DNA from 2 places in the Micromonospora sp. NPDC048063 genome. Region 2 is predicted to be linked to the other one. Evidence: riboswitches for the same ligand, from Rfam matches in the RefSeq annotation. Region 2 holds a riboswitch; the other holds the start of a gene.

Region 1 (7,368 bases), 790 kb from region 2:
TGAGCGGGGTGCTGGTGGGGCTGACCCTGGCCACCCGGCCGGAGGAGATCTGGCGGGCGCTGCTGGAGGCCACCGCGTTCGGCGCCCGGACGGTGGTCGACGCGTTCACCGCCGCCGGCGTGGCCGTCGACGAGCTGACCGTGGCCGGCGGGCTGACCCGCAACCGGCTGCTGCTGCGGATCTACGCCGACGTCATCGGCCGGCCGCTGCACGTGGTCGACTCCGCGCACCCGGCGGCGCTGGGCGCGGCGATCCACGCGGCGGTCGCCGCCGGGGCGTACCCGGACGTGCCGGCCGCCTCGGCGGCGATGGGCGCCGCCCGCCGCGAGACCTGGCACCCCGACCCGGCCCGGGCGGCCGCCTACGACGAGCTGTACGCGGACTACCGCGCGCTGCACGACCACTTCGGCCGGGGCGGCACCGACGTCCTGCACCGCCTCCGCGCCCGCCGCCACCGCACCCACCGCCCCTGACGCTCCCACCCCGCACGGCCGGACTGGGACGAGGGCGGGACGGGGACGCCCCCGCGCGGCGGGGCCGGGCGGGGGCGTCGGGGCGGGTGCCCGGGTCAGCCGAGGTCGACGGCCGGGTAGAGCGGGAAGCCCGTGAGCAGGTCGCTGGCCTGCTTGCCGACCCGGTCGGCGACGGCCGGGTCGAGGACGTACTTGGCCTTCGACGGGGTGCCGTCCGGGTTCGCGCCCGGCCGGGTCTGGCTGAGCACGGTGTGGATCAGCTCGGCCGTCTCGTCCATCTGCGCCGGGCCCAGCCCCCGGGTGGTCAGCGCCGGGGTGCCGACGCGGATGCCGGAGGTGTACCAGGCGCCGTTCGGGTCCTGCGGGACGGAGTTGCGGTTGGTGACGATGCCCGAGTCGAGCAAGGCCTGCTCGGCCTGCCGGCCGGTCAGCCCGTAGCCGGTGACGTCGATGAGCACCAGGTGGTTGTCGGTGCCGCCGGTGACCAGCTTGCCGCCCCGGCGCAGCAGCCCCTCGGCGAGGGCCTGGGCGTTGGCGACGATCCGCTGGGCGTAGTCGGCGAAGTCGGGGCGGCGGGCCTCGGCCAGGGCGACGGCCTTGGCGGCCATCACGTGCGGCAGCGGGCCGCCGAGCACCATCGGGCAGCCCCGGTCGACCTGGTCGGCCAGCTCGGGCTGGCAGAGCACCATGCCGCCGCGCGGGCCGCGCAGCGACTTGTGCGTGGTGGTGGTGACGATGTGCGCGTGCGGCACCGGGTCGAAGTCGCCGGTGAAGACCTTGCCGGCGACCAGGCCGGCGAAGTGCGCCATGTCGACCATGAAGGTGGCACCGACCGAGTCGGCGATCTCCCGCATGATCCGGAAGTTGACCTTCCGGGGGTACGCCGAGTAGCCGGCGACCAGGATCAGCGGCTTGAACTCGCGGGCCGCCTCGGCGACCCTGTCGTAGTCGACCAGCCCGGTGGCCGGGTCGGTGCCGTAGCTGCGCTGGTCGAACATCTTGCCGGAGATGTTCGGGCGGAAACCGTGGGTGAGGTGGCCGCCGGCGTCCAGGGACATGCCGAGCATCCGCTGGTTGCCCAGCTCCCGGCGCAGCGCGAACCAGTCGGCCTCGGTGAGGTCGTTGACGTGCCGCGCCTGGGCCTTCTTCAGCGCCGGGGACTCCACCCGGTCGGCCAGGATCGCCCAGAACGCGACCAGGTTGGCGTCGATGCCGGAGTGCGGCTGCACGTACGCGTGGGCGGCGCCGAACAGCTCCCGGGCGTGCTCGGCGGCGAGCGCCTCGACGGTGTCCACGTTCTGGCAGCCGGCGTAGAAGCGGCGGCCGACGGTGCCCTCGGCGTACTTGTCGCTGAACCAGTTGCCCATGGCCAGCAGGGTGGCCGGGGAGGCGTAGTTCTCGCTGGCGATGAGCTTGAGCGACTCGCGCTGGTCGGCGAGCTCGGCGCCGATGGCGTCGGCCACCCGCGGCTCGACGGCGCGGATCACCTCGAGGGCGCTGCGGAAGGCGGTGGATTCGGCGTTCGGCGACATGCGACCTCCAGTGACGTGCGGAAGGCCCAGGCGCTCGGCATGCGTCCTCATGACGGGACCGCTTCCCGATGGTTCTCCATCCCCACGCGCCAGTCACGGCCCACCGCCGATCCTACCGGGTCGGCCGGGCGCGCCCCGGCCCACCTGGGGACCGCCGCACCCGCGGTGCGGTGCATCGATCGGCGCGCGGCCCGCGCGGTTCGCGGTCGTCACCGGCGGCGCATAGGATCGCGGTCATGGCGGGGGAGGACGGCGGGGGCGGCAGCCTGCTCGCCATCAGCGACCTGCACGTGGGGCACCCGGGCAACCGGGCGGTGGTGGAGGGGCTGCGCCCGGGGTCGCCGGACGACTGGCTGATCGTCGCCGGGGACGTCGGCGACACCGTGGCCGACGTCGAGTGGGCCCTCGGGCTGCTCGGCGACCGCTTCGCGCGGGTGGTCTGGGCGCCGGGCAACCACGAGCTGTGGACCCCGCCGGCCGACCCGGTGGCGCTGCGCGGGGTCGCCCGCTACCAGCACCTCGTCGACCTGTGCCGGCGCCTCGGCGTGCTGACCCCCGAGGATCCGTATCCGGTGTGGCGGGGGTCGGGCGGGCCGGTGCTGGTGGCGCCGCTGTTCCTGCTCTACGACCACAGCTGGCGCCCGGAGGGGTTCGACACCCCGGAGGCGGCGCTGGCCGAGGCGTACCGGACGGGGATCGTCTGCACCGACGAGTTCCTGCTGCACCCCGACCCGTACCCGAGCCGGTCGGCGTGGTCCGCCGCCCGGGTCGCCGAGACCGCCCGCCGGCTCGCCGCGCGGGAGCCGGGGCTGCCGACCGTGCTGGTCAACCACTGGCCGCTGCTGCGCGAGCCGACCCGGATCCTGCGCTATCCGATCTTCGCCCAGTGGTGCGGCACCGAGGCCACCGCCGACTGGCACCTGCGCTTCGACGCCGCCGCGGTGGTCTACGGCCACCTGCACATCCCCCGCACCACCTGGCACGACGGGGTGCGGTTCGAGGAGGTGTCGGTGGGCTACCCGAGGGAGTGGCGGTCCCGGGCCGTACCGCCGGCGCTGCGGCGGATCCTGCCCGCGGCCCCGGCGTGACGACGGACCCCGGCGCACCGGGGCCCGTCGGAGGCGGTCGGCTCAGGCCGTCACGGCGTCGAGCGACTTCTTGATCGCCTTCGGGTCGGTCGGCTTGCGCGGCGCGTCCGCGCGCAGCTCGATCATCCGCTCGCCGATCTCCTGGAGCTGCTTACGGCCGAGCGCCTCGCGCACCTTCGGGAACCACTCCTGCTCCTCCTCCTCGACGTGGTGCAGGACACTCTCGATCAGCACCGTGGTCTTGGCGTTGAAGCGCTCATCGTCGGCGTCCATGGCGAACAGTTCGGCGCAGAGCACGTCGGCGACGTGGTGCTCCTCGTACGACTCGAGGATGTCGTCCTCCAGGTCGGGCAGGAGCTTGCGGACCTCCGGGTACATCACCTCGTTCTCCAGGTAGGTGTGCACCGTGAGGGCCTCCAGGATCTGGCTCACCAGCTTCTGCCGCCGCGCGGCCGGTCCCTCCTCGGCATCCTGGAACGCCTTGAACAGACGGCGCATCTCCTTGTGGTCCTCTTTCAACAGGACGATGGCATCGGTGGACACCGTTGACCTCCTCGGCTCGTCGGACGCCCCCTCCCGTACCCCGGCCGTGAGCAGCGAAAACGGGTGGGGCCCGGCGGATCACCGCCGGGCCCCACCACGGGTCGTGCCGTGCTGCTACTTCACCACGTTGTACGCGTTGACCATGCCGGCGCCGTAGAACGAGTTGCGCTCGCCCCCCGTGCAGGTGGCCGGGAAGCCCGGCCGCGGCTCCCAGACCCCCTCCTCACAGGGGACCGACTCGGCGGTCCGCTCCAGGAAGGACGCCAGCTGGCCCGGCGTCATGCCGGGGTGGGCCGACAGGGCCAGCGCCGCGACGCCGGCCGCGTGCGGGCTCGACATCGACGTGCCCTGCTTGTAACCCCAGCCGTTGGTCTTCGTCGCCGTGTCGAAGGTGGTCGACAGGATGCCGTCGGTCGGGGTCGGGCTGACGCCGTTGGTGCGGAACCGGGTGTCACCGCCGGGCGCGGTGACGTCCACGACGCCCAGGCCGTACGAGGAGTAGTAGCTCTTCTTGCCGGTCGGGGCGACCGCCGAGACGGTCACCACGCCCGGCGCCTCGCCCGGCAGGACGAGGCAGGAGTTGGTGAGGTCTTCCCGGGTCTCCGGGTCCTCCGTCGGCGGCAGGTTGTTCGGGCTGCCGGTGTCGGTGATCTTGTGGGCGAGGTCCCAGTTCGAGTTGCCCGCCGACGCGACGTGGAGCACGCCCTTGCTCTGCGAGTAGCGGATGGCCCGCTGCACGGCCTGCCACACCGGGCGCTGGCGCGCGTCGTTGCGGCAGTTCAGCTCCCACGGGTCGATGAAGTAGCTGTTGTTGGTGACCTGCATGCCGTGGTCGGCCGCCCACATGAAGCCGCAGAGCGCGGCCTCGGGGTAGATGAACCGGTCATCGTTGACGACCTTGACGGCGGCCACCTTGACACCCGGCGCCACACCGGTCACGCCGACGCCGTTGACGGCGGCGGCGATGGTGCCGGCCACGTGCGTGCCGTGGTCGGAGACGGTCGGGTTCCAGGCCGCCTCGGTGGTGTCCGCGACACCGCCGACGCAGGACGCGCTCCTGTCCTTGGCGATCTGGTCCTTCAGGTCAGGGTGGCTGGAGGAGATGCCGCTGTCCAGCACGCCCACCACCACGCTGGCGCTGCCGGCGTTGACGGCGTGGGCCTGCGGGACGTCGATCATCGGCATGTCCCACTGCTGACCGAACATGGGTTCCTTGGTCGGGTCGGCGGTCGCGTTCGCCGCCACGGCCGCGGAGACCTCCAGGGTCTCGCCCTCCTCCAGGGCGGTGCCCAGGCCGGCGGTGGACGCCACCGAGTCGACGCCCGCGCCCGCCACGTCCGTGACGAAGTCGGGGTTGGCCGACCGGACGACGAGCACGCCGATCTGGTCGTAGCTGGCCACCACGGTGCCCTTGGCGGCGGCCACGCGGGCGGCCGCCTTGTCGGTCTTCGCGCCCTGCGGGGCGAGGACCAGGAACGTGGTGTCCGGGCCGGCGGCCGACGCCGCCGGGGCAAGCCCGCCGGTGACGGCGAGGCCGACACCGAGTGTCACGGCGGACGCGGCAGCCAGTGTCTTGCGACGGAGGTTCTTCACACAGACTCCCAGGGGGCTGTTTCCAGCCGGATACGCCCCCTGGCGGGGAGCGGCCGGCGGGAGGCGGGCGGGGGTGCCCTCCTCCGACCCACCAGCGTAGGAGCGGAGTGTGGCGTTACACACATCCGTTCGGCCAGACAAGGAAGTGTCAGACGGTGGCGAGGGTGTGGGGAATCTCGTCCAGCAGCTCCCGGGCGAGGAACCCGATCCGGCCGAACCGCGGCACCAGCCGCTGGCCGCTCACCGCGTGGGCGAACGCCGCCCAGCACGCGGCCTGCGCCGGCTCGGCACCCCGCGACAGCAGCCCGGCCAGCAGTCCGGCGCGGACGTCCCCGCTGCCGGACGTGCCGAGCCCCGCGTCGCCGCTCTCCTCCCGCCAGCTCCGCCCGTCGGGTGTGGAGACGTGGCCGTAGAGCGAGACCACGGCGTCGTACCGGCCGGCGAGCTCGATGGCCTCGGCGTCCAGGTCGTCGCTCGGGTCCCGGCCCAGCAGGTGCCGCGCCTCGGTGAGGTTGGGGGTGAGCACCACCGGCCGTCCGGACCCGACCAGCAGGTCCGGGGCGTGGCTGAGCGCACCCAGGGCGTACGCGTCGAGCACCAGCGCCGTCTCCCGGGCGGCCGCGTCGAGCACCAGGCGCAGCAGCGCCCCCGTCTCGTCGATGTCCTTCAGGCCGGGGCCGAGGGCGACCACGTCCGCCTCGGCCACCAGGTCGCCCAGCAGTTCGCCGGGCCCGCCCGCGACCGCGCCGTCGGCCTTCTCGGGCAGGCCCACCACCAGCGCCTCGGGCACCTGGATGCTCAGCGCGGCGGCGGTGGACTCGGCGGCGGCGAGCTGGAGCACCCCGGCCCCGGCCCGCAGCGCGGCCACGCCGGCGAGCAGCACCGCCCCGGGGGTGAACCGGGAGCCGCCGACCACCAGCACCGTGCCCCGGGCCTCCTTGCCCCCGGTCGGCACCGGCAGCGCCCAGTCCCGTAGCAGCCAGGGGGTGATCACCAGCGTGTCAGACCGGTTCGGCATGGACCTCGTCCTCCCTGGTCGGCCGGGCGCCCTGGGCCCGCAGGTGGCCGACGTCGTTGAACACGTCCAGGCTCAGCCGGCCGTCGGCCCCGGCGGACCAGCCGGTGATCGAGCAGTTGGCGATGACGTGCTCCCGGGTCAGCGCCATCAGCTCCGCCTCGGTCAGCCCCTCCACCAGGTAACGGGTCAGGAAGACCAGGGCGTCATGGCCGAACAGCAGCGCCCGCCGGCCCTCGTGGTCGCGGCGCAGGTCGCCGAGAAGGGCGCGCAGGCGCAGCGCCACGTCCGTCCAGGACTCGCCGCCCGGCGGCCGGTAGTAGAACTTGCCGAGCCGGTCCCGGCGCGCCGCCTCCTCCGGGTGGCGCCGGCGCGCCCCGTACCCGGTCAGCCCGTCCAGGATGCCGAGTTCCCGGTCGCGCAGCCGCTCGTCGCGGGTGAGTGGAATCCCGGTGCCGGCCAGGGCCAACTCGGCGGTCCGCACGGCCCGCAGGTACGGCGACACCACCGCGACGTCGGGCCGGCGGGCCTCGGGCAGCCCGGCCAACCAGCGCGCGGTGGCCCTGGCCTGCTCCTCCCCGGTCGGGCTCAGCGGCACGTCCGCGTCCCGGTGGGTCAGGTCGATCAGCTCGGCGCCGGACGCCTCGGCCGCGGTGGCCGCCACGTTCGCCGTGCTCTCGCCGTGCCGGACGATCCAGAGCGCTGCCAGTTCCGCCATGCGGCACCCCCTACCCGAGGCCCGCCCCGGATAACCGCCCCCCGCCGCCGCGGCGGGCGGCGGGACCCTCAGGTCGCCGGGCAGCGGGCGAAGAGGGTGGTGAAGCCTGACTCGACGCGCTCCACGCCGAGCACCAGGCCCGCGCCCTCCCCGGCGATCGTCAGCTCCAGCTCCTCGTCCACCTGGACCGACTCGAAGCTCGACCAGTCGAGCACGACGTGGTCGCGCCGGGCCTGGAACATGTCGCCGTGGTCCACGAAGACGCGCCACCGGCCGGCGCCGTGCCGCGGCACCGCGCCCGCGTGTTCGGTCTCCCGCCGGTAGCCCGGCACGAAGTCCTCGTCGTGCAGAACCTCGTCGATCAGCGAGGCGGAGACGTCGGTGACGGTGAATCCGCCGGCCGCGT
Region 2 (7,368 bases):
GCAACCAGGCCAAGACCAGCACCGCGCCCATGGTCGCCGTGCTCGCCGCCGACACCGACTTCCACGAGTTCATCCCGCAGGTGTTCCCGATCCGGCCGCAGCTGCGCGACGACCTCGCCGGCAACCCCGAGTCCCGCGAGCAGATGGCCCGCTTCAACGCCACCCTGCAGATCGGCTACTTCCTGCTCGCCGTCCGCGCCGCCGGCCTCGCCGCCGGCCCCATGGCCGGATTCGACGCCACCGGCGTCGACCGGGAGTTCTTCACCGACTCCACCTGGAAGAGCCTGCTCGTGGTCAACATCGGCCGGCCCGCCGAGAACGCCTGGTTCCCGCGCCTGCCCCGCCTCGGCTACACCGACGTCGTCCGGCACGCCTGACACCACCCACCGGCGCCGAGGCCGGCCGTCGCACCCCCGGGATCCGCAGAAACCGGGGGCCGGCCTAGCACCGGGGGAGCGGTCAGGTCGACGCCACCCACTGGTCGTAACCGAGCTTGCCCACCAGCGCCAGCACCACCACCAACAGCACGATCCGCACGAAGCCGGAGCCGCGCCGCAGCGCCATCCGCGCCCCGAGCGCGGCTCCGGCGATGTTGCACACCGCCATCGCCGCACCCAGCAGCCACCACACATGCCCGGTCGCCGCGAACACCACCAACGCCCCCAGGTTCGTGCCCGCGTTCACGATCTTCGCCATCGCCGAACCGTGCACGAAGTCCGCACCCACCAACGCGGTGAACGCCAACACCAGAAACGTCCCCGTACCCGGCCCGATCAACCCGTCGTACAGGGCGATCCCCACACCCGCCACCGCGACCACCGTGGCCACCCGCCACCGCGTCCGCCGCTCCGGCTGCGCCACCACCCCCAACCGGGGCCGCAGCACCACGAACACCGCCACCGACACCAGCACCGCCAACACCACCGGCCGGTACGCCGACGCCGGCACCGCCCCCGCCAGAGCCGCACCCAACCCGGCGCAACACACCGCCAACCCCGCCGACGGCCCCGCCACCGCCCAGTCGATCTTCGTACGCCGCGCGTACGTCACCGCCGCCGTCGTCGTACCCGCGATCGCCGCCAGCTTGTTCGTCCCCAACGCCGACGCCACCGGCATCCCCGGCGCCGCCACCAACAACGCCGGCAACAGCAACAACCCCCCACCCCCCACCACGGCATCGACCCAACCGGCCATGGCGGCCGCAGCGAGCAGGGTGGTCAGCGACAGGGGGTCCACGGGCCGCCATTCTTCCCACCGCCGCCCGCCCCACGAGACCCCTTGTGGCCAGCCTCACCAGCAGTCACGGCACAAAGCCCGAGAACCTCCGCCGCCACCCCACGGAAGCGATCGCCGAGCTCACCAGCCTCCTCGCTCCCGGGACAAGCCGCAGCTGAGAACGGGGGTGGTGAACAGCGAAATGCCGCTTCACCACCCCCGGCTGCGACGGGCAAGGCTCAGGCCAGCATGTCCTCGACGAGGTCGGCGGCGCGCGCGGTGCCGCCCTCGGCCTGCGCGCCGACGCGCAGCAGTGCCGAACGGCGGGCGACCTGCGCGTCGGTGACCAGGCCGTTCAGGGCCGCCCGTAGGGTCTCGGCGGTGGCTTCGGGGGTGTCGATGCGGCGGGCCACGCCCAGTTCCACGAGCCGGTCGGCGTTCATGAACTGTTCGACGGCCTGCGGCACGGCGATCATGGGGACACCCGCCAGTAGCCCTTCGCCACAGCCGCCCATGCCAGCATGGGTGACGAAAGCGTCCGCCTGCTCCAGGATCGCACGCTGCGGAACCCAGGAGTGCACCTCGACGTTGGGCGGGATGTCGCCGAGTTCCCGCGGGTCGGTGTACTTGCCGATCTGAAGGACGACGTGCCAGCCGGGCAGGTTGCCGTAGGCCGCCAGGCACTGGCGGTAGAACTCCGGCTGACGGGTGTACGCCGACCCCAGGGAGATCAACAGCACGCGCTCCGCGCCCGCCGGGCGCGTCCAGCCGTCCGCGCCCGCACGTACGTCGAAGCAGGGCCCGACGAAGGTCACCCTGTCGGTGTCGACCCGGTCGCCGTGTGGCTGCATCGCCCGGGTGATCAGCGCAAGGACCCGCGGGGGGCGACCGGAGAAGGCGTCCACGTCGGTGGTGGACGCCCCGCAGTCGGCGAGCCACCGGGCGAACCTCGCCCGGTACGCGTCGGCACCCGGCAGTTGCCGCAGGTGTGCCACGACGTCCTGTTCGTAGCCGTCCCACGCCACGAACGTCGGAGACAGCTGCAGGACGGGCCGGTCCTGCGACTCGGCGAGGGCGCGCGCGGCGTAGGCGCCGATGTCGTACAGGTACAGGTCCGCCGGGTCGGGATCGTAGGCGGCGCGCAACTGGGGGAGCGCCTGGATGGCGTCGTCGAGGAAGAGACCCATCGCGGCAACGGGGTCGTCGGGCCAGTCGTTGTCGGCGACCGGCAGTTCGGACGTGCAGGGGACGAGTTCGGCGCCGGTGGCCGCGATCAGATCGGCCACCGCCGGGTCGTTGGCGTAGGTCACGCGGTGGCCCCGAGCCACGAGCTCGCGGATGACCTCAAGGCTTGGCAGGACGTGGCTGACGGCGGGGATGCCGACCATCGCGATGTGGGCGCGGCGACGGTACACGGAAGACACGGAAGCTCACTCATTTCAGGTCTACGGCGAAGAGGACACCGCAAGCCAGCGCGCCGACGTCTCCGGGAAAGACCGGTCGTAGGGCGCACCTGGACATGCGAGCGGGAGCCGGGGCGCTGCCCCGACCCTGTCAGCCGTAGATCTGATGGAAGTACATGTCCGCCACCCTAGCCGCGCGTCACACGTGCGGAGTGTCCGGGGCGGCGACCTCCAGATCGGCGATGCTGCCCGACATGATCGTCCGCACGTGCGCGGTGATGTGCTCCGCGGGCCAGTCCCACCAGGCCACCGCCAGCAGCCGGGCGACGTCCTGGTCGTTGTAACGGGTGCGGATGAGGCGGGCCGGGTTACCGCCGACGATGCCGTAATCGGGTACGTCGCTGGTGACCACGGCGCCCGCGCCGACGATCGCGCCGTGTCCGATCCGTACGCCGGGCATGACCGTCGCGCCGTAACCGAACCAGACATCGTTGCCGACGACGGTGTCCCCTCGGCTCGGCAACCCGGTGAGCAGGTCGAAGTGTTCTGACCACGAGCCGCCCACGGTAGGGAAGGGGAAGGTCGAGGGGCCGTCCATCCGGTGGTTGGCACCGTTCATGATGAACCGGACTCCCGTGCCCAGCGCGCAGAACTTGCCGATGATCAGCTTCTCCGGCCCGTAGTGGTAGAGCACGTTGCGCGTCTCGAACGCGGTCGCATCATCCGGGTCGTCGTAGTAGGAGTACTCCCCGACCTCGATCAGCGGGGACCTCACCAGCGGCCGGAGCAGCACCACCCGCGGCTGCTCAGGCATCGGATGGAGGACCGTCGGGTCGGCAGGCACAGGCACGGGAAGCGACTCCCATCGGTTACGGGTCCGTGTCCGCTCCATGATCGCGGCACCACGCCGTCCCAGGACATCATTTACGCCGCGGCGTCCCCGAAGAAGAACACTCCAACTCGGCGTGCACCGATGCCTCTCGATGCATACGGCGCGGCTCGGCGCATCCGCCAAAACTCGACCGGCACCCCCAACCCCGCCGGACGCACCACCGTCACCGGCCCCGACGCCGACGCCGACGCAACCACACACCCACCGCACCCACCGCCACGAACAGCACCACCGAACACCACAGCACCTTCAACACCCGGCAACCCTCCCACGGCCACGTAGTGTGCAACCGTGCGCCTGGCCACCTTCAACCTGCTGCACGGCCGGTCCCTCACCGACGGCCTCGTCGACCCCGACCGGCTCACCGCCGCCGTCACCGCCCTCGACGCCGACGTCCTCGCCCTTCAGGAAGTCGACCGCGACCAGAGCCGCAGCGGCAAACTCGACCTCACCGCCATCGCCGCCCGCGCCCTCGGCGCCGACGAACACCGCTTCGCCGCCGCCGTCGTCGGCACCCCCGGCGAACAGTTCCGCCCCCTGCGCCACGACGACGACGGACACGGCGAACCCTGCTACGGCGTCGGCCTCGTCACCCGCCACCGCGTCCGCAGCTGGCAGGTCACCCGCCTGCGCCCCGCCCCCGTACGCTCACCCGTCTACGTCCCCGGGCCCGGCGGCGGCCTCACCCTCCTGCACGACGAACCCCGCGTCGTCCTCGCCGCCGTCCTCGACACCCCACACGGCCACCTCACCGTCGCCGCCACCCACCTGTCCTTCGTCCCAGGCTGGAACGCCCACCAACTCCGCCAGACCGTCCGCGCCCTACGCACCCTGCCCGCGCCCCGCATCCTCCTCGGCGACCTGAACCTCCCCGCCGGCCCCGCCCGACTCCTCACCGGCTGGCGCCCCCTGGGCCGCCGCCCCACCTACCCCGCCGGGCAACCCCGCGTGCAACTCGACCACATCCTCGCCGACCGCCACGGCATCGACCGGCTCCCGCCCGTCACCGCCGTACACACCCCCCTGTCCGCCATCTCCGACCACCGCCCCCTCCTGGTCGACCTCGGCTGACCACCTGTGGCAAGCTGAACCCGACGCGACTGGCGGCCAGGGGATGGCAACAACCATCGGGGAGCTCCACGAGCAGAGGTCGACCGCCTGGGCCTCCGCTGGCAGAGGAGCACCATGCCCACCGCCCGACTCCTGCCCGGCGCCCCCGTCGCCGAGCGCATCCTCACCGACGTCGCCGCCGGCGTGACCGCCCTACGCGCCGCCGGCATCACCCCCAGCCTCGCCACCATCCTCGTCGGCGACGACGACGCCAGCGCCGGCTACATCCGCATCAAACAGCGCCAGGCCGCCGAACTCGGCTTCGACTCACCCCACATCCACCTGCCCGCCACCGCCACCCAGGCCGACCTGCACCGCGCCATCGCCGACTTCAACACCGCACCCGACGTCCACGGCCTGCTCATCCAACACCCCATCCCCAGCCACCTCGACTACGACCGGGCCCTGCAGACCATGGACCCCGACCTCGACGTCGACGGCATGCACCCGCTCAACATGGGACGACTCGCCCTCGGCCTGCCCGGCCCGCTGCCCTGCACCCCCGCCGGCATCGAAGCCCTGCTCGCCTTCCACGACATCCCCGTCGCCGGCCGCGACGTCGTCATCCTCGGCCGCGGCGCCACCCTCGGCCGCCCCCTCGCCCTGCTGCTCACCCAGAAACGCCCCACCGCCAACGCCGCCGTCACCGTCGTCCACACCGGCGTCCCCGACTGGGCCACCCACACCCGCCGCGCCGACATCCTCATCGCCGCCGCCGGCGTCCCCGGCATCATCCAGCCCGAACACGTCCGCCCCGGCGCCACCGTCATCGGCGGCGGCGTCCGCTACGAAGGACGCCGCCTGCTGCCCGACGTCGACGAGACCTGCGCCGACGTCGCCGGCGCCATCACCCCCCGCGTCGGGGGAGTAGGCCCCACCACCGTCGCGATGCTCTTCCGTAACGCCCTCGACGCCGCCCGCCGCGCCACCGGCCAGGCCTGATGCCGTCCGGCCCGGCGGCGAACGCCCTCGACGCCGGCCACCTCTGACATCGTCCGGGCCCGGCGGCGAACGCCCTCGACGCCGGGCCGGACACGACGGACCCCGGGTGGACCGGCCGCCGTAACCCCGGCCCACCCGACCACCTCGGGCCGCACCCGGCACCGGCAGCCCGGTTCCCGGATCAGAACGCCGGGGGAGCGAAACGCTCGTCCCGCTCCACGCGGGCCGCGAACACCAGCTCGATGACCCCGCCGAGACCGGCGAACGCCCACACGTGCCGGACGGTCACGCCCCCTCCCGCGCCGACGGAAGAACGAACCCGGCGAGGACCGCCGCCCCCACGCAGGCAAGGGCATTCACCCACACCGCGACCCCGACCCCCTGCAGCACCACACCCGACGCACCGGCGGCGACCGCCGTCACCACCGACGACATCACCGGCACACCAAGAGTGATCCCGACCTGCTGACTCATCGTCGCCAGCCCGGTCGCCAAACCCTGCTCCTCGGGCGGCAGCCCCGAGGTGGCCGTGACCATGAAACCGACGATCGCCACCAGATTCGCCACCCCACCGACGAACGTCGCCGCCAGCAACACCACCAGCCACACCCGATCGGCACCCAGGAACGCCAACGGCAACGTCGCCGCGGCCTGCACCGCGAACCCCACGACGATGGCCCGCTTGCCGCCGATCCGGGCGAGCAACCGAGGCGCCACCATTCCCCCCAACACGGTCCCGACCCCCAGCACCGCGAACGACAACCCCGCCGCGAGCGGCGAATAGCCCAGCACGTCCTGCAGGTAAAGGGTGAGCAGGAACACCAGCGACGTCTCCGTCGCGAACGCGAGCATCCCCGCCACGTTCCCCCAACCCACACCGCGGCGGGTCAGGACACGCACCGGAACGAGCGGCTCCGCCACCCGCCGCTCCACCATCCAGAACACCGCCAGCAACACCACCGCCGCCAGCAGCGACCCCCACGCCCGCGGATCACCCCACGACCGCCGCCCAGCCTCGGTGAGCCCGTACACCAGCGCCAGAAGACCACCGGTCACCGCCACCGCACCCGGCACGTCCAGCCGCGGCCGCCGCTGCGGCCGGCTCTCCGCGAGCACCGCCGGCGCGACCGCCAGCACCGCCACCGCGACCACGACGTTGATGAAGAACGTCCACCGCCAACTCCACAGATCCGTCAGCACACCGCCGAGGACGGCACCGGCGGTGAACCCCGCAGCCATCACCGCACCGTTGAGCCCGAGCGCCCGCTCACGCGCCGGCCCCTCCGGAAACGACGTCGTCAACAGCGACAGCGCCGCCGGCGTCACCGCCGCCGTCGCCAGACCCTGCACCACCCGCGCCGCCAACAACACCCCCGCGTCGTCCGCCAGCCCACCGACCAGCGACGACACCCCGAGCGCCGCCACCCCCACCAGGAACAGCCGCCGCCGACCGAACAGGTCCGCAACCCGACCGAACAGCAGCGTGAACCCCGCCGCGCACAACGCGAACGCCGTCACCACCCACTGCAGCCCCCCCAACGACAGGCCCACGTCCCGACCGATCGCCGGCAACGCCACGTTCAGGATCGAGAAATCGACCGCCAACGTGAAACTCGCCGTCAACAACACCAGCAGCGCGAGCCGCTGCCGGCCCGCCCCACCCTTCTCGACCCGCACCGCATCGGCGACCGACGCCGCCTCGACATTCACCATGACCAGGCTTCCCTCTTCCCGGGCCGGCCCCATGCCGCCCGTCACCCGGACACGCTCGCCGCCCACCCGGAAGCCAGCCAGACCCCTGACCCA

Evidence for each region. Region 2 has a riboswitch for ZMP and ZTP ahead of ACGFZ2_RS04440 (bifunctional 5,10-methylenetetrahydrofolate dehydrogenase/5,10-methenyltetrahydrofolate cyclohydrolase). Riboswitches for the same ligand answer to the same signal wherever they lie in the genome.
Region 1: linked by a shared signal. The riboswitch ahead of ACGFZ2_RS00940 (glycine hydroxymethyltransferase) and the one ahead of ACGFZ2_RS04440 (bifunctional 5,10-methylenetetrahydrofolate dehydrogenase/5,10-methenyltetrahydrofolate cyclohydrolase) in region 2 are both predicted to bind ZMP and ZTP.

What each region holds. Positions count from the first base shown of each region.
Region 1 covers NZ_JBIDBG010000001.1:198,957-206,324, forward strand. Annotated here, with positions in the region: gene araB (ribulokinase) at 1-473, shown strand, start outside; gene ACGFZ2_RS00940 (glycine hydroxymethyltransferase) at 569-2,005, opposite strand; ZMP/ZTP riboswitch at 2,023-2,112, opposite strand; gene ACGFZ2_RS00945 (metallophosphoesterase family protein) at 2,242-3,093, shown strand; gene ACGFZ2_RS00950 (hemerythrin domain-containing protein) at 3,136-3,636, opposite strand; gene ACGFZ2_RS00955 (S8 family serine peptidase) at 3,751-5,229, opposite strand; gene ACGFZ2_RS00960 (NAD(P)H-hydrate dehydratase) at 5,378-6,247, opposite strand; gene ACGFZ2_RS00965 (histidine phosphatase family protein) at 6,231-6,962, opposite strand; gene ACGFZ2_RS00970 (hypothetical protein) at 7,031-7,368, opposite strand, start outside.
Region 2 covers NZ_JBIDBG010000001.1:985,463-992,830, reverse strand. Annotated here, with positions in the region: gene ACGFZ2_RS04465 (malonic semialdehyde reductase) at 1-377, shown strand, start outside; gene ACGFZ2_RS04460 (TSUP family transporter) at 460-1,236, opposite strand; gene ACGFZ2_RS04455 (macrolide family glycosyltransferase) at 1,455-2,603, opposite strand; gene ACGFZ2_RS04450 (CatB-related O-acetyltransferase) at 2,818-3,468, opposite strand; gene ACGFZ2_RS04445 (endonuclease/exonuclease/phosphatase family protein) at 3,802-4,581, shown strand; ZMP/ZTP riboswitch at 4,597-4,681, shown strand; gene ACGFZ2_RS04440 (bifunctional 5,10-methylenetetrahydrofolate dehydrogenase/5,10-methenyltetrahydrofolate cyclohydrolase) at 4,696-5,562, shown strand; gene ACGFZ2_RS04435 (MFS transporter) at 5,848-7,320, opposite strand.